Linked DNA regions of Flectobacillus major DSM 103. The protein of the gene in region 2 interacts with the protein of the main gene of each other region in a pairwise test. Links are inferred from orthologs where the notes say so. Each region holds a gene or a part of one and is shown on either strand. Other genes may lie near its edges. The genes, in order: FLEMA_RS0104430 and FLEMA_RS75680.

What was found.
Region 1: the proteins of FLEMA_RS75680 (region 2) and FLEMA_RS0104430 interact in binary tests that used the Escherichia coli proteins (3 or more experiments, as listed by UniProt). The link is inferred for Flectobacillus major DSM 103 from one-to-one orthologs.

Annotation. Positions count from the first base shown.
Region 1 is NZ_KE386491.1:615,041-627,013, reverse strand. What follows is about bases 3,963-6,843. They hold FLEMA_RS0104430 (citrate synthase), read left to right. Parts: upstream 3,963-4,707; coding sequence 4,708-5,979; downstream 5,980-6,843. Other genes in these bases: FLEMA_RS75885 (septal ring lytic transglycosylase RlpA family protein), read left to right, coding at 6,321-6,843; pepT (peptidase T), read right to left, coding at 3,963-4,335. Also shown: polA (DNA polymerase I), read right to left, coding at 39-2,870; more of pepT, read right to left, coding at 3,088-3,962; more of FLEMA_RS75885, read left to right, coding at 6,844-7,373; FLEMA_RS0104420 (S9 family peptidase), read left to right, coding at 7,546-9,690; FLEMA_RS0104415 (kojibiose hydrolase), read right to left, coding at 9,873-11,903.
Region 2 is NZ_KE386491.1:5,421,366-5,431,234, reverse strand. Bases 2,387-5,123 are described here. They hold FLEMA_RS75680 (diacylglycerol/lipid kinase family protein), read right to left. Parts: upstream 4,322-5,123; coding sequence 3,452-4,321; downstream 2,387-3,451. Other genes in these bases: FLEMA_RS0165795 (YybH family protein), read left to right, coding at 4,667-5,098; FLEMA_RS75685 (translation initiation factor), read right to left, coding at 3,097-3,438; scpA (methylmalonyl-CoA mutase), read left to right, coding at 2,387-2,928. In the rest of the region: FLEMA_RS0165855 (methylmalonyl-CoA mutase family protein), read left to right, coding at 1-717; more of scpA, read left to right, coding at 805-2,386; FLEMA_RS0165790 (MaoC family dehydratase), read left to right, coding at 5,162-5,566; FLEMA_RS0165785 (BF3379 family histone-like protein), read right to left, coding at 5,624-5,803; FLEMA_RS75670 (aminotransferase class I/II-fold pyridoxal phosphate-dependent enzyme), read right to left, coding at 5,954-7,222; FLEMA_RS75665 (hypothetical protein), read left to right, coding at 7,552-7,908; accC (acetyl-CoA carboxylase biotin carboxylase subunit), read left to right, coding at 8,062-9,567. UniProt on the Escherichia coli protein: In vitro phosphorylates phosphatidylglycerol but not diacylglycerol; the in vivo substrate is unknown.

The DNA.
Region 1 (11,973 bases), 4.8 Mb from region 2 along the record:
GTCCTAATTAAGACTTGTAAGGTTACGACATTGTCGGATTAGTGAGCCTCTAACCAATTGGCACCAAGCCCAATACCAGTTTCCATTTTTACAGGAAACTCAATAGCATGAATCATAAGGTTATTGACATTTTCTTTGAGCAAGTCTATTTCCGAAATATGTGCATCAAAAACCAATTCATCATGTACTGTCAAAATCATGCGTGACTTGAGTTTTTCTTTTTTGATAAAATTATTCACCTTTATCATAGCCACTTTTATCATGTCGGCTGCCGAGCCTTGAATAGGAGCATTGATAGCGTTCCGTTCGGCAAAACCGCGTTCTACCATATTCTGAGCGTTAATATCTCGGAGGTAACGCCTTCTGCCTAAGACCGTTTCGACATAGCCCATATCACGAGCTTTGATCACCGCCGAATCCATGTATTTTTTGATAGATGGAAACTCACGCCAATAGCTATCTATAATTTCTTTGGCTTCGGTACGAGAAATATCTATTTGTTGTGACAATCCAAATGCCGAAACACCATAAATAATACCAAAGTTAACCGTTTTGGCTTTTCTACGCATATCTGGCGTTACTTCGTCGAGGCTTACATTAAACACTTTGGCAGCAGTAGTAGCGTGAATGTCACGTCCCTGATTAAAAGCCTCTATCATAGATTCGTCCTGAGCAAAAGCCGCCATAATACGCAATTCTATTTGCGAATAATCGGCCGACAATATCTGAAACTCTTCATTACGAGGAATAAACGCCTTTCTGATTTCACGCCCACGAGGGGTTCTTATCGGAATATTCTGTAAGTTGGGATTGGTACTCGACAAACGCCCTGTTACAGCCACGGCCTGATTAAAAGAAGTATGAATACGTCCTGTTCGTGGCGAAATCAGCAAAGGGAGGGCATCAACATAAGTGGACTTTAGCTTTTGTAATTCTCTGAAATCCAAAATCTTACGAGCAATTTCATGTTCACCTTCGAGTTTCGACAAAATTTCTTCGCCCGTCATATATTGCCCTGTTTTGGTTTTTTTGGCCTTAGGGTCTAGTTTAAGCTTTTCAAAAAGCACCTCCCCTAATTGTTTGGGCGAACCAATATTAAAATCAACTCCAGCCAGTTCAAATACACGGTCTTGTACTACACGCATATCGCTTTCAAGGGTTTTGGACATATCTGCCAAAAACTCGGTATCAATACGAATACCCTCTAGCTCGATATCGGTAAGCACCTGTGTAAGGGGCATTTCTACCTCCTCAAACAATTTGATGGCACTTGTACTTTCAGCTAAAATAGGATGTAGCTTTTGTTTTAACTGAAGAGTAATATCAGCATCTTCGGCAGCATATTCTTTGATTTTTTCAAAGTCAACATCACGCATATTGCCTTGCTTTGCTCCTTTTTTTCCGATGAGTTCTTCAATAGATACTGGCGTATAATTCAAAAAATCTTCTGCCAAAATATCCATATTATGGCGTTTGTCTGGCTCGATAAGGTAATGTGCCAGCATAGTATCGTAGAGTTTTCCTTTTACCGAAACACCGTATTGCTGCAAAACCATCAAGTCATATTTAATATTTTGAGCTATTTTTTCGATACTTTCATTTTCAAATACAGGCTTAAATTCATTCAAAATCGCCTGAGCATCTTCTCTATTTTCGGGAATAGGCACATAAAATGCTTCGCCAGCACGATAGGCAAAAGCCAAACCTACCAATTCAGCTTCTACGGCATCGATATTGGTGGTTTCGGTATCAAAACAAAGGCTATCTTGAATACTCAGAAAATGCACTAAGTTTTGTCTGAGTTCGGGCGTATTAATTAAGTGATATTCATGAACGGTATTATGAATATTGCCTTTGGTTGCAAGCTCAACGCTTGGACTGCTCAAAGGCAAGGTTTTTTCTTGTACCAAGCTACCAAACAAGTCCATCTGACCACTGGCCTGAGCTTTGGCGGCTTTGGGCGAAGTTTCTTCTTTTGGCGTAACAGCCTCGGTGTCTTCACCTAACATTCTTTTGCGAAGCGTTCTAAACTCCAGTTCGTCCAATAATGCCGAAAGAGCATCTTTATTCACTTCCGACATACGCAGATCGTCTTCGATGAAATCAATTGGTACTTCACACAATATTGTAGCCAACTCTTTAGACAAAAGCCCTTGCTGAGCAAAGTTGATTACATTTTCCTTTTGTTTACCTTTTAGTTTATCAACATTGGCAATCAAGTTTTCGACCGAGCCATACTCCTCAATAAGTTTCTGAGCGGTTTTTTCTCCAATGCCAGGAATACCAGGGATATTATCGACAGCATCACCCATAAGGCCAAGAATATCAATTACTTGATCAACACTTTTGATACCCCATCGTTCACAAATTTCGGCAGGCCCCAATACCTCTACCCCTTTTCCCATAAAGGCAGGTTTATACATTTTGATACGTTCCTCTACCAACTGGCCATAATCTTTATCGGGAGTCATCATATACACCTCTATATCGTCGTGTTCACGCACAGCCCTTTTGGCAATAGTACCAATAACATCGTCGGCCTCGTAGCCATCCATGATAAGCTTTGGAATATTCATGGCATCTAAAAGGCGTTTTACATACGGAATAGCCACAGTAATATCTTCGGGTTGTTCTTGTCGCTGAGCCTTATATGCCTCAAACTGAATATGTCGAAAAGTTGGCTTAGGCGTATCAAAAGCTACCCCGATGTGTGTTGGTTTTTCTTTTGCCAAAATCTCAAGCAAAGTATTAGTAAAACCAAACACAGCACTTGTATTCAAGCCCTTAGAGGTGATTCTAGGCGTTTTCTGGAACGCAAAATGGGCTCGATATATCAACGCCATTGCGTCGAGAAGAAACAGTTTTTTCATAAAGAAAGGTAATTAATAATGCGTGTTGAATAAAACTTTCTGACAATCAACACTTTTACATGACCGATTGATATACGTATTATCATAAAATCAGTCACTTATAGATTCTCATCACCGCTGCTATCTGAGCTACAGAGCTAGCAGGCTAAAATTTCATTTCCCAAAAATACCAAAATCTGACGGGAGTAATACATAAAAAAGGCTAACAAGTTTTTCATTAGGCTTTTTCTTCCCAAACACGACAAATATTAACAATCGTTTCTACGGCCTTTTCCATGTCTTGTACCGAAACCCATTCATGTTTGCCATGAAAAGCATGTTCGCCTGCAAAAATATTAGGGCAAGGCAAACCCATAAACGACAAGCGAGAACCATCTGTACCTCCACGAATACTCATTTGTTTGGCCTTGATACCACTTCTTTCGATACCCTCAATGGCATTTTGAATAACAGAGGGGTATTGGTCGAGTATTACTTTCATATTGCGGTATTGCTCGTGTACTTCAAAAGTAGCCTTCGAGTTGGGATACGACAGCAGTACCTCGTCCATAATATTTTTCAAAATAGCTTCATGAGCCTGCAAAGCACTATCAGTAAAATCACGAATAATAAACGACACTTCGGCTTGTTCTACCGCCCCCGATATTCCTACAGGATGAATAAAGCCTTCTTTCCCTTCGGTGGTTTCGGGCGAAAGTTTTTCTTGGGGCAAATTGGCCACAATTTGAGCTGCAATTTTCAAAGCACTTTCCATTTTGCCCTTGGCAAATCCCGGATGTTGACTAACCCCTGTAATTTTTATGATAACGCCATCGGCCGAAAAAGTCTCATCTTCCAGCGAGCCAAGTGTTTCACCATCAATGGTATAACCATAATCAGCCCCTAGTTTGGCAAGGTCGACCTTGGCAGTACCTCTACCAATTTCTTCATCGGGCGTGAACAATATTCGTACTTTACCACGTTGTATATTCGGATGCGTCATTAAATAATAGGCTGCATCCATAATTTCGGCAACCCCCGCTTTGTTATCGGCACCCAACAAAGTAGTGCCACTAGCAGTTATAATATCATTACCGATTTGCTCAGCCAAGTCAACATGTTCTTTTAAGCGAATCACCTGAGTGGTGTCGTCGGGTAGCATCAAATCTTGTCCTTGATAATTGGTATGAATAATGGGTTTTACGCCTTGTCCCGAACAATCTGGCGAGGTATCAACGTGCGCACAAAAACACAATACTGGTACATTTTTGGTAGTATTGGCAGGAATCGTGGCATATACATAGCCATATTCGTCGAGTTGGGCATCGGTAATGCCCATTTCTTGCAATTCTTTCACCAATAATTGGCTTAAATGTTTCTGTTTTTCGGTAGAAGGCTGAGTCTCGGAAGCAGGGTTCGACTGGGTGTCAATCTGAACGTATCTTAAAAAACGCTCTGTTACGGTATTTTGATAGTTTATAAGCATTTTATTCAATTTTGAGTATGGTATTTTAAACAAAAATTATAATAAATCAAATTAAAAAGTAGGTATAACTGGCCTCAACAATACGAGTTTTGCAGCGTTTTATTTAATTATTCGTAGAATTTTTATGGCAAAAATTATTTATTTCACAACTTTTAACAAAGGTAATGAAGGTTTCAAATTTCGTGATTATCTTGCATAAACATTCTTTTGGGAATCATTATTAGGTCTAGTAAAATTGTACAATTTATATATGTATCTAAATTTACCAAAGAAACACTAGAGGAATGCCTTGCTAAAGGCAATTTTCAGTAATTTCGCTTCGTCAAAATAAAAACAAATTTTCAAAAGGTTAAGCCAAATAATATATAGGTTATGTCAGATTTTGCAGAACTATCATTAGGTGATAAACGCATTCAGTTGCCTGTTATCACAGGAACTGAAGATGAAAAAGCAATTGATATTGCCAAGCTCCGTGACGAGACAGGTTATATCACAATTGACTCAGGTTACAAGAATACAGGTGCCACAAAAAGTGCCATCACATTTTTGGATGGCGAATTAGGAATTCTTCGTTACAGAGGGTACTCTATCGAAGAATTAGCTGAAAAAGCTACTTTCTTGGAAGTTGCTTATCTCTTGATTTATGGTGAATTGCCTACTGCAGAGCAATATGCCTCGTTTGAGACAGAAATCAAAATGCACACTATCGTCAATGAGGATATGCGTAAGATTTTTGAAGGCTTCCCTGTAAATGCTCACCCAATGGGCGTTTTATCAGCAATGGTATGTGCAATGTCTGCTTTTTACACAGGCGATAAAGCTGGTTCTGACGAGCTTAACATTATCCGTTTGTTGTCAAAAATGCCTTCAATGGCTACTTGGTCTTACAAAAAATCTCAAGGACACCCAATCAACTATCCTAAAAATTCGCTGGATTATTGTTCAAACTTCTTACAAATGATGTTTGCTTTGCCAGTAGAAGACTATACTGTTGACCCTGTGGTTTCTGCGGCATTGAACAAGCTCTTAATTCTTCATGCCGACCACGAGCAAAACTGTTCTACTTCTACAGTTCGCTTGGTGGGTTCGTCACATGCAAGTTTATATGCTTCTATTTCGGCAGGTATCAATGCCCTTTCGGGGCCTCTTCATGGTGGTGCCAACCAAGAGGTAATTGAAATGCTAGAAGCTATCAAAGCTGACGGTGGCGATACAGATAAGTTTATTGCTATGGCAAAAGACAAAACGTCTGGCTTCCGTTTGATGGGCTTTGGCCACCGTGTTTACAAAAACTTCGACCCTCGTGCTAAAATCATCAAAAAAGCAGCAGACGATGTTTTGGCTAAATTAGGTGTAAACGACCCTATTTTGGAAATTGCAAAAAAATTAGAAGAAGCAGCTCTTAACGACCCGTATTTTGTTCAACGCAAGTTATATCCAAACGTTGACTTCTACTCAGGCATTATTTACCGTGCTTTAGGTATTCCTACCAATATGTTTACAGTAATGTTTGCGATTGGTCGTTTGCCAGGTTGGATTGCTCAGTGGAAAGAAATGAAATCAAACAAAGAGCCTATCGGTCGTCCACGTCAAGTATATGTTGGGGCTACTCCTCGCGAGTATGTTGAGATTGCCAACAGATAGAAAGTCTCCATTTTGGCTTTTTCAAGCCAATAATGATATAAAAAAGGGTATGCTTCTTGCTTGAAGCGTACCCTTTTTTCTTATATAAAATTTGGTATTGATGTTTCAAAACTACTATTTCATACTGTTATTAAGAAAAAAGCAAAAGCTAATTTTTTGATAGTCAGATATATAAAATTTTTTATTACCTTTGCAAAATGTTTTCCTTCCTTGGAACGTACTATATAATACCGTAATCCCACATTCAGTGGTGCTTCTTTGTTTCTGTTAAAGTATGCTTATTCTTTCGTGCAAAAGCACATCAAGCGTTTACTTTTTTCAAATATTTAAACCGTAATTCTATGAGGATATTCAAGTATGTATTACTATTTGGCGTTGTGTTGTGGTGTAATTGTCAAGCAAAAGCTCAAGTTGGTGAAAAGTATTATGGCCGAGCCTCTTATTATGCTGACAAATTTCATGGTCGAATGACATCAAGTGGTGAACCCTACAGCCGTGAAGAATACACAGCGGCACATCGAACCCTACCATTCAATACTATTTTGGAAGTTACCAATACTACTAACAACAAAACCGTTGTGGTAAAAGTAAACGACAGAGGGCCTTTTGCTTACAGTCGTGTATTGGATTTATCGTTTGTGGCAGCTCGTGACTTGGAGCTACTAGCCAATGGAGAAGCTGATATTCAAATTAAGGTGATTGCCATGGACAACCCTGCATACGTATTGGCATCGTACGAACCTGGCGCTAAAGGCGATTTTACTCGTGAGTTTCGACAGCATTTGCCCATCAAGTTTGAGATGAAAGATGGCAAAATGATTTTAGATACTGCTTATCAAGCTACGCCTACTGTAGCATCAGCCCCAAAGGTTTTGCCTATTCAAACCAACCAACCTTTGATAGTAGAAACAGCTCCTCAAAAAATATACAATTCGGCCGATTCTAGCCAACAACATAAGTATATTAGGGTAATAAAGGATATTAACGGCAACTATAAAATAGATGCTTCGGGCAATCCTGAAAAAACTACACTAGCAAGCAATACGCCTGCTACTCCTACAGAAAACAATAGCCCTAGCAACTCCAACCGACACGAATACTTAAATGTATACACCGACGCTGAAGGTCGAATCCGTGTGAGTTCTGGCAATACTACCAACAATACCAACTCATTCACTAGCGACCTGCCCTCAAAAGTTTCGGTTACTCCCCAAAAGGAAACAACTATTCTAGCTTCACAAAAAGAGCTTGCTTATACAACCGAAGCCAAACCTGTTGCTGAAAAAACCAAAGAAGTCAATAAGGATACTCCCCAAAAACATTCGTACTTACAAGTAGTACGCGATGCCGATGGCCGAGTTAGGGTAGATACCAAAACACAAAATGATAATTAAAATGGTCTGTTTTCGATTCATTGGTGGAAGAAAATAGGGCTTATAGCGATAAAAAAGGTTGTTTCTACCAAGAAACAACCTTTTTTGTTAGTTTTGTTATTAATAGAATTACCTCTCAATTATCCACACCAAAAGACGTTCTCGTCTTTTTTTAACCAACAACTTCATTAACATGATAAAAAAAATATCAGTCGTATTGCTCGTACTTTCCAATAGTATTTTTGCCCAAACAGGTAAAGATAAGGTATTGGTAACCGACATGACCAAAATCAAACAAGTTGGAGCGGTAAGTATTGCCCCAGATGGAAAAAAAGCAATTTATGCCTTACGTACCAACGAAATTAGCGAAGACAATAAAGGTGAATACGATTACCGTTCGCACCTTTGGCTTACCGACTTCCAAAGTACCAAACAACTCACCCGTGGTACTGAAAGCGTTGGCGGTGCATCGTGGTCGCCCGATGGCAAACAAATTACTTTTGCTCGTGGGGTAAAAGGAAAATCACAGATATTTGTGATGCCCCTCGACGGCGGTGAGGCATTTCAATTAACCGACCTCAAACAAGGGGCTTCAAATCCTACTTTTTCGCCCGATGGTAGCAAGATTTTGTTTTCAGTAGGTGTTTCTCTTTCCGAAATGCTAAAAGATACCTTACTCAATCCTAGCAAATCTTTGCCCTCATGGTCATTTGAAAAAGCTGGATTCAAAAATAACAACTTTCTAAAAGGTGATAAAAAGGTAAAAGCCAATCCAGATGGTAATCTGGAAGAGATTAGAGCCTATTTAGAGAAAGATGTTGCAGACAAAAAAGCAAAAGTATTCAGTCGTCTCAACTTTCAAGGCGAAGCTAGTACCGACCCTGAAATTAGATTTAACTTACTATTTGTTATAGAAGCCAAAGAAGGAGCTAAACCCGTACAAATTACCCGAGGATTTTGGTCGTATAATGCAGCAAACTGGTCGGCCGATGGTAAAAAGATATATGCAGTATCGGGCAAAGATAGCACCCTCCACCCCGACCGAGAACAAAGTACAGCCATTGTATCTATCAATGCCGATGGTACAGGACTCAAGCAACTTATTGCAGAAAAAGGCAGTCAGTTCTCTAATCCAAGTCCTTCGCCCGATGGCAAATGGATAGCATTTACCAAATCTCAACCTAGTTGGTTGGGTTTCAATCAGCTTTATATTGCTAATATCGACGGGGCCAATATTACTCAAATTGTATTTGACCGTGCGTCGGGCAACTTAGAGTGGTCGGATGATGCCAAATACTTGTATTTATCAGCTCCTTCCAACGGAGGAACACCTTTATACAGAGTAGACCTTCAATCGAAAAAAGTAGAACGTCTTACTGATTTTGATTCGGGTGTTACGGCTTTTGATATAGCTAAAGATAAAATCGCTTTTGCCAAAACAGAAGTTAAAAACCCTTCAGAACTATATGTTTCTGACCTTTTGGTAAAAAATCCAGTAAAGGTATCGGCTCATAACGACGATTGGCTCAAAAACAAAGCATTGAGTTTTCCAGAAAAACGCATTTATACCAATTCAAAAGGAATGAAAGTAGAATACTGGATAATGAAACCGTCGCAACTAGAAGCTGGTAAAAAATATCCACTGTTACTTAATATGCACGGTGGCCCAACAGCCATGTGGGGCCCAGGCGAAAGCTCGATGTGGCACGAATTCCAGTATTTTTGCTCGCAAGGATACGGCGTTGTATATGCCAATCCACGTGGCTCGGGAGGGTATGGAAAAGATTTTCAGTTTGCCAATTACCAAGATTGGGGAACAGGCCCAGCCGAAGATGTTTTAGCAGCAGCTACAGATGCCGCTAAAGAAAAATGGGTAGATACCTCACGTCAGGTACTTACTGGAGGCTCGTATGCAGGTTATTTAACGGCTTGGATTGTTGGCCACGACCACCGTTTCAAAGCAGCTTTTGCACAAAGAGGTGTTTATGACCTTACAACTTTTATGGGTGAAGGCAATGCTTGGCGATTAGTCCCTAACTATTTTGGTGGATACCCTTGGGAAGAAGCTATTAAGCCTATTTTGGCACGTGAATCGCCATATTCGTATATCGACAAAATCAAAACGCCATTATTAATTAAACACGGTGAGAACGACCTTCGTACTGGCGTTATCCAAAGCGAAATGATGTATAAATCATTGAAAATCATGGGCAAAGAAGTAGAATATGTTCGTATGCCTGGAGGTACTCATGAGCTTTCAAGAACAGGAAATGTCCGTCAGAAAATAGATAGAATGCTCCGTATCTATGAGTTTTTTGAAAGGTATATTACTAAGTAAATAAACATAAGTCATCCCAAATTTTGGGTTCAAACAAGGCGGTCGAAATTAGTTTTTCGACCGCCTTGTTTGATTAATAGTCAATAAATGCCTAAGAGTTGTGTACTTTTTTTCCAATAAATACTAACAAGAGGTCTTTATTAGAAATTATCCCAAAATGCGGGACGACTCATGTTTTTTGTTTATTTAGTAATATGATAGGTTTTGCGTTGCAAACCTATACCAGTTAGAGTCAGGGATTTCCAGTGTGCTGGTAATTTAATTCCTTTTATTTGTTCTATTCCTCCTTCTCCAATATCCAATCCTCCAAAACCATTGAGTATCGTTTGTAAAAAACCTCCTGCTCCTGTAGCAAAATAGGGGTTTGTACCTCCTGCTGTTTCGGCCAACACCCCAAAAGGTGGTACTTCGTTGGGTTTATAGCTTTTTACTAGCAAATCATAGGCTTTAGGGATATTACCCAAACGAGCATGCAATATAGATAGAATCGCAAACGACATTGCTGGGCCATCGGGCGACATTTTGGCTTCGTAATAATCTAAATCTTTTTTGATTGCCTGATTTTCGGTCACTTGGTGCATCGGATACGCCAACAGATTTACATCGGCTTGCTTAATCATTTCTCCTTTATAAGTGGCGTGTTCGAGGGTAATCCCTTCGGCATTTTTCAGAATAACTAAATTTTTCATAACATCCTCCCAGCGTGGGTCAACATCGATATGCAGCTCGTCGGCGGCTTCTATTGCAAAATCCAATACTTCTTTTACCATTCCATTGGTATAGGCATTATCATCTACATTTTCGGCCCATTCGTCAGCACACACCACATTGATAATATGGTATTTGTTATCTGCTCCTTTTTCAACACGACTTACCCAAAAATCGGCTACTTCTTTTAGCATAGGATACCCTCTGGTTTTTAACCATTCTTTATCGTGGGTTACTTCATAATATTTCCAAAAAGCCCAGCCTACATCGGCGGTAATATGGTGCTGAAAAGGGCCTGTCAAAGCCCACACCGGTGTAGATTCATAGCCTTGATCGTCGGATTCCCAAGGAAACATCACACCTTTATAACCATGTGCTTGGGCATTGTAACGAGCGGCCTCCATTCGCTGAAAACGATATTCGAGCAATGATTTAGCTATTTGGGGCTGCAATAATAAGATTGGGGGAAACATCCAAAGCTCTGTATCCCAAAATACATGTCCATTATAGCCCAAACCCGATAACCCCATAGGCGAAAGGCTATATGCCTGCCCTTCACGACAAAATGAATATAGGTGATACATAGCTAAATGTGTAGCTCTTTGAACGTCGGTATCGCCTTCGATACGAATATCTGATTGCCAAAGCGAAGCCCACGCATTTTTGTGTTTTTGCAACAAACGGTCGTGTTGTTCGAGGGCTGCATAAATGGTCAGACGCTCTGCTTCATTCTGAGCATCGGGCGTATGTTCTGTTGAAATAGTTGATCCTACAATACTAAAAGTATAGGTTTGGCCAGCGTTGAGTTTTTTAGAAAACTTTAATCGATGTAAGCCATAGTCCCATTCTTCATGAATCAAACGTGGCTCTTGCCCTCTAGGTTCTTGAAAAAGAAAAGAATTAGAGGCCGCCAAAGTATGTTTGCCCGTTGGCGACTTTGCTACCGATGTCAGTAAGGGAATCAAAGCGTGCGGCCTATCTATAAGATGATAGGTATTCTTTACCTCACGAAGTATGTCGGGAGCCGAAATAACACTGTATGGCGTAATTTCACAACTTTTATTGGCCGTTATTTCCATATCTATCATCATGGTATAGGGCAAATGCTGTAAAGCCATCATCGAATACTTGACCAAAGCTTTGTCTTGATAGGCAAATGAGGTTGTCAAAATACCCGTCTTCATATCTAGCGTTTGTTGGTACTTACTAATATCTGAGCGAGTAATACGGTGTCCGTCAATATCTAAATCCATATTGGCAAACTCAAACGTTTTCAGGATATTAGAAACCCTTCCTCGGCCATAAGTATCAAAAGCTCCATTCAATACCACATCTTTCACTTTGAAAGGCTCGGCCGAAGACACAATCCCAATCATTCCATTGGCAACAGTTACACCATAATAGTTGTTGGGGTTAATAATATCGGTGGTGATTGTCCAGGGGTCTTGTGCCCATAGCTTTACACAACAACAGCTTATGACCCATAATAAACACAATCTTTTCATAATTTTAGAGATTATTTTCTTGTTGCTAAGTGTTACATAAAATTTCATACCTAATGGCTTTGCATAACCA
Region 2 (9,869 bases):
GACCAACTTACCAATCTGGGCTTGGAATTAAGCCAAATTGTACAAAAGCTAGAATTTTCGTTGGCTGTTGGGACTGATTATTTTGCTGAAATTGCCAAAATACGGGCATTCAAATACCTTTGGAGCAAGGTGTTGTCGGAAGGCTATGGATACGAAAATAGTCCTTTACCGATTTCAATTCAGTGCAAAACATCGGCGTATTTCGATGCGGCTCTTACCCCCAACACCAATATGCTACGAGCTACCACCGAGGCGATGTCGGCAATTATTGGTGGCTGCGATGCCCTAAGTATACATGCTTATAATGCTACTTACGAGCAAGATGATGATTTTGGACAACGAATTGCCCGCAATATTTCAACTATTCTAAAAGAGGAATCATACCTCGACAAAGTGATTGACCCTTCGGCAGGCAGCTATTATCTCGAAAACCTCACTTTTGCTATTGCCGAAAAATCGTTTGCTTTATTACAAGAAATTAGCCAACTTGGTGGTTCTATTAAGGCTTTCGAGCAGGAATGGATACAAAAGCAAATTGCTACTAATCAAGAACGTAGAGCTAGTAATATTCAGCTAGGAAAAGCCATTATGATTGGTGTAAACAAGTTTAGAGCCGACGAAAAACCTTTTATTTATCAACCCAAAACTCAGGTATCGGCTAGCAATTTTGCCTTATTGCCCAACCTTCGCTTGTCCGAAGTGATTGAGCAAGCTTAGTATATTTCTCCATAACAAAACAAAAGAGAATAGCTCCTCAAAAGGTACTATTCATGACTAAAACCAAGTATTCAATTTGTTGATTTTATGAAACCTAATCTTTCAAATATTCGCCTTCAGGAAGGAACTGTTCAGGATATTCAGCCAACTTCAGCAAAATTTTGGAAAGCTCCCGAAGGAATTCCTGTAAAACCGTATTTTACCCAAGTTGATTTGAACGATGCTCAACATCTTGGTTTTGCGGCAGGGCTTCCCCCCTATTTGCGTGGTCCTTATTCGACCATGTATGTACAACAGCCTTGGACCGTTCGCCAATATGCAGGATTCTCGACGGCCGAAGAATCTAATGCTTTTTATCGACGCAACTTAGCAGCAGGTCAAAAAGGGCTTTCGGTAGCCTTCGACTTGGCCACTCACCGAGGCTACGACTCTGACCACCCACGTGTAACTGGCGATGTTGGAAAAGCTGGTGTAGCCATCGATTCGGTTGAAGATATGAAAATACTCTTCGACCAAATTCCCCTCGACCAAATGTCGGTATCTATGACCATGAACGGGGCAGTATTGCCTATCATGGCTTTTTATATTGTAGCAGCCCAAGAACAGGGCGTTGCTGCTGACAAACTATCAGGAACAATTCAAAATGATATTCTAAAAGAATTTATGGTGCGGAATACCTATATCTATCCGCCCATTCCTTCGATGCGTATTATTGCCGATATTTTTGAATATACGGCTCAGAATATGCCAAAATTCAATTCTATTTCTATTTCTGGCTACCACATGCAAGAAGCTGGTGCTACTGCCGACTTAGAATTGGCCTATACCCTTGCCGATGGCCTCGAATACCTTCGTACAGGTATTGCGGCAGGCTTAGATGTCGATAACTTTGCCCCTCGTTTATCGTTTTTCTGGGCTATAGGCATGAACCATTTTATGGAAATTGCCAAAATGCGTGCTGGCAGGTTGCTTTGGGCTAAAATTGTCAAACAATTTAATCCTAAAAATGCTAAATCATTGGCATTGAGAACTCACTGCCAAACTTCGGGATGGTCGCTTACCGAACAAGACCCTTTCAACAACGTAACCCGAACTTGCGTAGAGGCCATGGCAGCGGCTTTGGGGCATACCCAAAGCTTACATACCAATTCGCTAGATGAAGCTATTGCTCTCCCAACCGATTTTTCAGCTAGAATTGCCCGCAATACACAACTGTTTCTTCAAAATGAAACTAATATTACCCGTGTCGTTGACCCTTGGGGTGGTTCATATTATATAGAATACCTTACCAAAGAGTTAGTTAATAAAGCATGGAGTTTGATTGAGGAAGTAGAAAGTTTGGGCGGAATGGCTAAAGCTATTGAAACAGGTTTGCCTAAAATGAGAATCGAAGAGGCTGCAGCTCGTAAACAAGCAAGGATTGATTCGGGAAAAGATATTATTGTTGGGGTTAATAAATATAAACTGAAAGAAGAAACAGCTATTGAGATTTTGGAAGTAGATAACCAAGCGGTTAGGCTTTCACAAATAGAACGATTAGAGCATATAAAAGCCCAACGAAATTCGGAAAAAGTAGCCGCCGCTCTTGAAAAACTCACCAATGCAGCCCAACAACAAAATGACAACTTACTAGCCTTGGCCGTTGATGCAGCCCGCGAACGTGCTACTTTAGGTGAGATTTCGATGGCCTTAGAGAAAGTATATGGCCGTCATAAGGCTATTATTCGTTCAATTTCAGGAGTATATTCAGCAGAAGTGACAGACGACGAAAACTTTAGAATTGCCAAAGAAATGGCAGATGCGTTTGCGAAACAGGAAGGTCGCAGACCTCGTATTATGGTGGCCAAAATGGGACAAGATGGCCATGACCGTGGGGCAAAAGTAATTGCAACCAGTTTTGCCGACTTGGGCTTTGATGTAGATATTACGCCTCTTTTCCAAACGCCCGAAGAAGTAGCCAAACAAGCTGCCGAAAACGATGTACATATCGTAGGAGCATCAAGCTTGGCAGCAGGTCATAAAACCTTAATTCCAGAACTAATTGCCGAACTCAAAAAATTAGGTAGAGACGACATTATGGTAGTAGCGGGTGGGGTAATTCCTGCTCAAGATTATGACTATCTATACAATGCAGGTGTAAAAGGTGTTTTTGGACCGGGTACAATTATTTCGATTGCAGCACAAAAAATCTTGAAAGAACTAATGGAGTAGTAAACATGAGTCATCCTGAATTTTGGGATAATTTACAATAGAGACCTCTTAATTGTATTTATTGAGATTCAAGAGGTGGACTATCGTGCTATTAACCAAATAGGGCGGTCGAAAAACTAATTTTGACCGCCCTATTTGATCTAAAATTCGAGATAACTTATGTTTTTATTAACCGACTTTCTTAGCTTTATAACCTTGTTGGAGTAACCAGTTCAATACTTTTTCTCTAAAATCGCCTTGTAGAATAGCTTCTCCATCTTTCACAGAGCCACCACAACCACATAGGTTTTTGAGTTTCTTGCCAAGTGCTTCCAAGTCGTCGTCACTTCCTACAAAACCCGTAATAAGCGTTACCTGTTTTCCTGCTCTAGCTTTTTTATCTAACAAAACCTTCAAATTTTGCTGATTTGCAGGCAAAGTAGCTACAGCTTCTTTTTCTTCAAAAGCATATTCAAACTCAGGATTAGTAGAATATACCACCCCCAAAGGGATTTTCTTATTTTTTGACATACTATTAATCGTATTATATCAAGCCGCCAACAACTTTGAGCGATTTTGGCTTAACTGAAATTTTTATTTCATTGGTATCTAATTGTAAAGGTTCGCCATCAAAATGAATCAATAATGGCTTTTCAGATTTTAGACTATATTCCTCCGACACCTCCATATCAATATACCTAGAATTGGGCAAAGTACCTCTAAACAACCTAACACCAATTATTGGAGCTGCTCCAAATGGAAAGGGTTTCAAAACCACCAAATCAATCAAACCATCATCAATTTGCGATTTGGGCGAAATCATAGCGTTGTTACCATATTGTGTAGCATTGGCAAAGGTAATTGAAAATGCCATTTTAGCATATTCATGACCTTGATGAGCTATTCGGTAAGATTCGGGTTTATAAGTCCGAAACGACTTCAACGACATTTTGGCATAGGTTTTTAAGCCTCTCGAATCTTGTTGAGCAAACTCATTGGCTACAAAAGCATCAAAGCCTACTCCTGCTGTACAAAAGAAGGGAATATCATTAACAAAACACGAGTCAATACGAGTAGTACCTTGCTGAATAGCAAATGAAATCGCCTTATCTAATTTCAAGGGAATATTCAGGTGTCGTGCCAATCCGTTTCCAGAACCAATTGGAATGATACCCAAAGCCGTTTCAGAGCCTATCAAACCACGAGCTACTTCATTAACAGTACCATCACCTCCTACTGCCACAACTTTTTCTATACCCTGTTGTACAGCCCGAGTTGCAATTTCGGTAGCATGGCCTGGATACTCCGTTAATATTAATTGACAATTTGCCTGTTTGTTGATACTCTGTATAATTTTATTTTTTCGTGCTGGGGTCGTAGTGCCAGACTTAGGATTCAATACAAACCAAATCATATAAGCAGTTCTCCGTTATTCATTTTGTTGTCTATTTCATCCATAATTTCTTAGAAATAGCTCTATTCTTCTGAAAACTCGGAAGTAATTAAGGGCGATATTAACTAAAAAAAATAAACATTATTACTATCATCAAGATAAACGATAAGTACATCAATCCATCTACCAAATAATAATCCTTGTATTTCTCTACAAATTCTTTGAATTTCATAAAAATAATTACCTTTAGGTAAAGTCAAATATATATTCCCAAAACTACTAAATTTTGAGGGATGTATTGGTCTATTCTTATAATTATTATCGGTGTTATACATTATTCTTTCATCACAATTACAGATTCTTCTTATGAAAAAACGATTTCTCTCTTTTATCCTTTTACTAATGAGTTTGAATGCTTTATCTCAAACCAATCAAGATAAAAAAACAATTCTGGATATTCTTGAGCGACAAACCCAAGCTTGGAATAACGGCGACGTAACTACCTTTATGAAAGGCTATTGGGAATCCGACTCGCTAATGTACATTGGCAAATCGGGGGTGACGTATGGTTATCAAAAAACGTTGGAGAGTTACAAAAAAAATTATCCCGACAAATCGGCAATGGGTACGCTAAAATTCACCATTATTAAAGTAGAATTTCAGTCACCAACTGTATGTTTTCTTGTAGGGAAATGGGCACTTACCAGACCCGAAAAAGGTGATATTGGAGGGCATTATACCTTACTTTGGCGAAAAATCAATAAACAATGGGTGATTGTGGCCGACCATTCTTCTTAATTTCGTTAGCAGGTTATTGGCTAGAAAAGTATCTTTGCAAACTCAACTATTAATTCCATTTACATGATTGCTCTTAACACAGTTTATCGTCATAAGTTTTCATTTACCCAAGATGACGTAATTTTATTCGCAAAAGTATCAGGCGACAACAATCCATTGCACCTCGATGCCGAATTTGCTGCTACAACCCAATTCAAACGTCCGATTATTCATGGAGCATTGGCTTCTAGTATTTTTTCAAAAATAATGGGTACTGAATTTCCTGGTTATGGAAGTGTTTACCTCAAGCAAGTATCAGAATATAAACGGCCAATGTTTGTAGATACCGATTACGAAGCAGTTTTTACGGTAATCAATATCGACGAAGCCAAACACATTGCCGATATTAAATGCGAAATAATGGATGTAGCCACTGGCAAAAAAACTACCGATGGCCTTGCTACTATTATGAATAAAGACCATTTCTAGGCAATAAAGCATAAAAAAAGGCTAGAATATCTCTAGCCTTTTTTTTGACTTAAAAAATTATTTAGTTTCGTTTTTCAAGTTCTGAACTTCAGTACGAATTTCTTGTGCCAAAGTTTTTAATGCTTGCATACCACCTCTTACACGAGTTCCTGCTGCTTGATTTCCTTTTTCATAGAATTTTTCAAAGTCACCCTCTAAGGACAAAATCAAGTCTTTTACTTCTGAGAATCTGCTCATATTTGTAATTGGATTTAGGTTGGATAAATGGTTAAAATGGCTCATACGAGTCCTGTACGCATTTTTTACAGCCGAAATATAGTCAATTTCCAAGATGTTGCAAATTCTTTTTAGAAAAAAAGAAGGAAATAGCACAAAAACGTATTAAAATTATGCTAATACAGCTTTATATTCTTCAGCTTGAGCTTTATAAACCCCTTCAGCTAAACGCTTTTGGATAACCTCAAACTGGTCCATTGTATACTCTACATCTTCAAGTGAATGTGACGCTGTAGGAATGATACGCAACATGATTTGTCCTTTTGGAACTACTGGATAAACCACGATAGAGCAGAATATACCCATATTTTCACGTAAATCTCTAATTAATGAAGTAGCAATAAGAACATCATATTCACCATGTAAAAACACTGGTGTTACTGGCGAAGTGGTGTCTCCAATATCAAAACCTCTTTTACGGAATCCATCTTGTAAGGCACGTACATTTTCCCACAATTTTTCACGCAATTCAGGGTGTTTTTTAATCAATTCCAAACGCTTCATTCCACCAATTACATAAGGCATAGGAAGAGCCTTAGCATAAGTTTGTGAACGCATATTGTATTTCAAAAACATGATAATTTCTTTTGGAGCAGCTACAAATGCACCAATAGCAGCCATTGATTTGGCAAAAGTAGAGAAGTATAAATCAATACCTTCAATACAATTAAGGTGTTCGTGTACTCCACGGCCATTAGCCCCCATTGTACCAAATCCATGAGCATCGTCAACCAAGATTCTAAAATTAAAATCTTGCTTCATTGCCACGATTTCGTCCAACGAACCTACTTTGCCCGACATACCAAAAACGCCTTCAGTAATAACTAAGATACCACCACCCGTTTCGGCTACTTTTTTAGTAGCACGCTCCAAGTTTTTGCGTAACGAAGCCATATCATTATGGTTAAACTTGTAATAAGTTCCCATTTTGGCTTTGTGCAAACGAATACCATCAATCAAACAAGCATGACATTCGGCATCATAAACAATGACATCGCGGTGGTCAACCATACATTCGATAATTGACATAACCCCTTGATACCCATAGTTCAATAAAAAGGCATCTTCTTTTCCTACAAATTCGGCCAATTGACGCTCAAACTCTTCGTGTAAATCAGAGTTACCCGACATCATTCTTGCACCCATTGGATACGCCAAACCGTAGTCAGCACTTGCTTGAGCGTCGGCCTCACGAACCTCTGGATGATTGGCTAAGCCTAAATAGTTATTCAACGACCAGTTAAGCATACGCTTGCCATTGAAATTCATATAAGGTCCTAGTTCTCCTGTCAACTTAGGAAATGAAAAATAGTGGTGACCAATCTTGTGGTAAGAACCAAGCGGCCCCATGTTGTTAACGACTTTCTCAAAAATATCCACTTTATATCTTTGTTTTAGATTTATGAATAATGCCAAAAATCTTCACAGCATTTATTGTTTTTCATCAAACTTGATAAAGTAATCTTGCCATGAAAATCTTAAAATAATCTCAAAGTTAAGGTATTATTTTGTATCTGCCAAATATTGCACTAAACAAAGAATAACAAGTCTACTTTTGCCTATTGCTTGCAATATTTCAAGAAGTTTTTACGCTAAATGTATAATTTAAGAATCGTTTTATAACTTGTATAAAAATTAGATTTTGGCGTACTTTTATTCAATTGTAAGATTTCAAGTTATCTACTTCTTAGAAAAATACAAAATGAATTATGGGCTTAACAACAAACCTATTTGTGTGTCACGACCAAGGTTTTATCATCGATTTTTTAGTCGATAATAATGAAATGCCAAGAGAGTTTTCTAAAAGTCAACTCAAGGCTATTCTCAAAGACGAAGATTTGTATTTGATTATTTTTACAGCACAAGCACAGGAAAAACAGTTTGTGATGTATTATATACAAGATTTTCCCAATCATATCAACGATATGATTTATTTGTGGCGGTACTTCGACCTTGAGGTTAGTCATCAAAACGACATTCATGTTATGCGTTTGGCTAGAAACAAAATTCATGACCTAATTGCTATGTCAGAAACGATGAAAGCTATTTTTAACAAAAATCGCTAGTTATTTTCTATCAATATATTAAGTAATCGTGCAAGTTTAGGTATTTAATTGTATTTATTAGTATGATAATCAATTATTTAACATTTTAACTTTGCACTCATCAATTAAGTATTTAATTTTTTCACAAAACAAAATCGAAGAAACCAATAATTAATGAGAAAAATCCATAAACTCCTAGTAGCCAATCGTGGCGAAATAGCTTTGCGTGTTATGAGAACAGCACGTGAAATGGGTATCAAAACTGTAGCTATTTACTCGGAAGCTGACAGACTGGCTCCACACGTAAAATTTGCCGATGAAGCCGTATGTGTTGGACCTCCTCCTTCCAATCAATCTTATTTGTTAGGCGACAAAATTATTCAGATTTGTAAAGACCTCAACGTCGATGCTATTCACCCTGGCTATGGTTTTTTGTCTGAAAATGCAGCCTTTTGTAAAAAAGTCACTGATGCTGGCTTACTATTTATTGGCCCTTCGCCCGAAAGTATCGAGGTGATGGGCGACAAACTCTCGTCGAAACACACGGTAGCCAAATACAATATTCCGATGGTGCCAGGTACACCAGATGCCGTTACCGACCGTGAGGTAGCCAAGCAAAAATCAAAAGAAATTGGCTATCCTGTTTTAATCAAAGCATCGGCAGGTGGTGGTGGAAAAGGTATGAGGGTTGTTGAGAATGAAGAGGAATTTGACGAACAAATGGACCGTGCCGTTTCTGAAGCAATTACATCTTTTGGGAATGGAGCGGTATTTGTTGAAAAATACATTACTTCGCCAAAACATATCGAAATTCAGGTATTGGGCGACAAACATGGCAATATCGTTCATTTATTCGAGCGTGAATGCTCGGTACAACGTCGTCACCAAAAGGTAGTTGAAGAAGCCCCCTCGGCTGTATTAACACCCGAAATCCGTGAAGCAATGGGGCAATGTGCCGTAAACGTAGCTCGTGCTTGTAACTATTATGGAGCTGGTACGGTCGAGTTTATTGTAGATGAAAAATTGGACTTTTATTTCCTAGAAATGAATACCCGTTTGCAAGTTGAACACCCTGTTACTGAACTTATCACTGGTGTAGATTTAGTAAAAGAGATGATTCGCATAGCTGAGGGACACCCGATTTCGTTTAAGCAAGAGGATTTACAAATTCATGGCCATGCAGTAGAGTGTCGTGTTTGTGCCGAAGACCCTCGCAATAACTTCTTACCCGATGTTGGTACTTTGCATACTTATGTAAGGCCACAAGGTAATGGGGTGAGAGTAGATGATGGAATGGAACAAGGTATGGCTATTCCTATTTATTATGACCCAATGATTGCCAAACTTATTACTTATGGCAAAGATCGCCAAGAGGCTATCGATAAAATGATTCGTGCCATTGACGAATACAAAATATCGGGTATCCAAACAACCTTACCTTTCTGTAAATTTGTGCTACAGCACGAAGCTTTCCTTTCTGGTAATTTCGATACACGTTTTATCAGCCTTTACTATACTCCTGAAGTATTGGATAGCCTTCCTGATGCCGACGAAGAGATTATTGCAGCCGCTTTAGCAGGGTATTTGGTCAATAACAAAAAAGAGGTGAAATCTACTTCAAGTACTGGTACCGCCATAGCCAAAAGCCAATGGAAAACCAATAGAACAGCATTACGATAAATAGTGTATATAAATTTTTAAATTTAACATAAATATTAATAGTCCCTAATTTAGTGAATTGTGATTGAGCGAATGCGTGATTATTGTTGAATATGATTTTCATCTGTAGAGATGCAATGTATTGCATCTCTACAGATGAAAATCTCGCCTTTTTTGATTAATAGTCAATAAATACCTAAGATTTGCGTATTTTTTTTCCCAATAGGGTACAATCGCACCCTATTGGGAAAAGCACTATGGTTTATCTCGTGAATCCCAACAAACATCAATAGGAGATCTCTTTTAATATTATCTAAAATTCG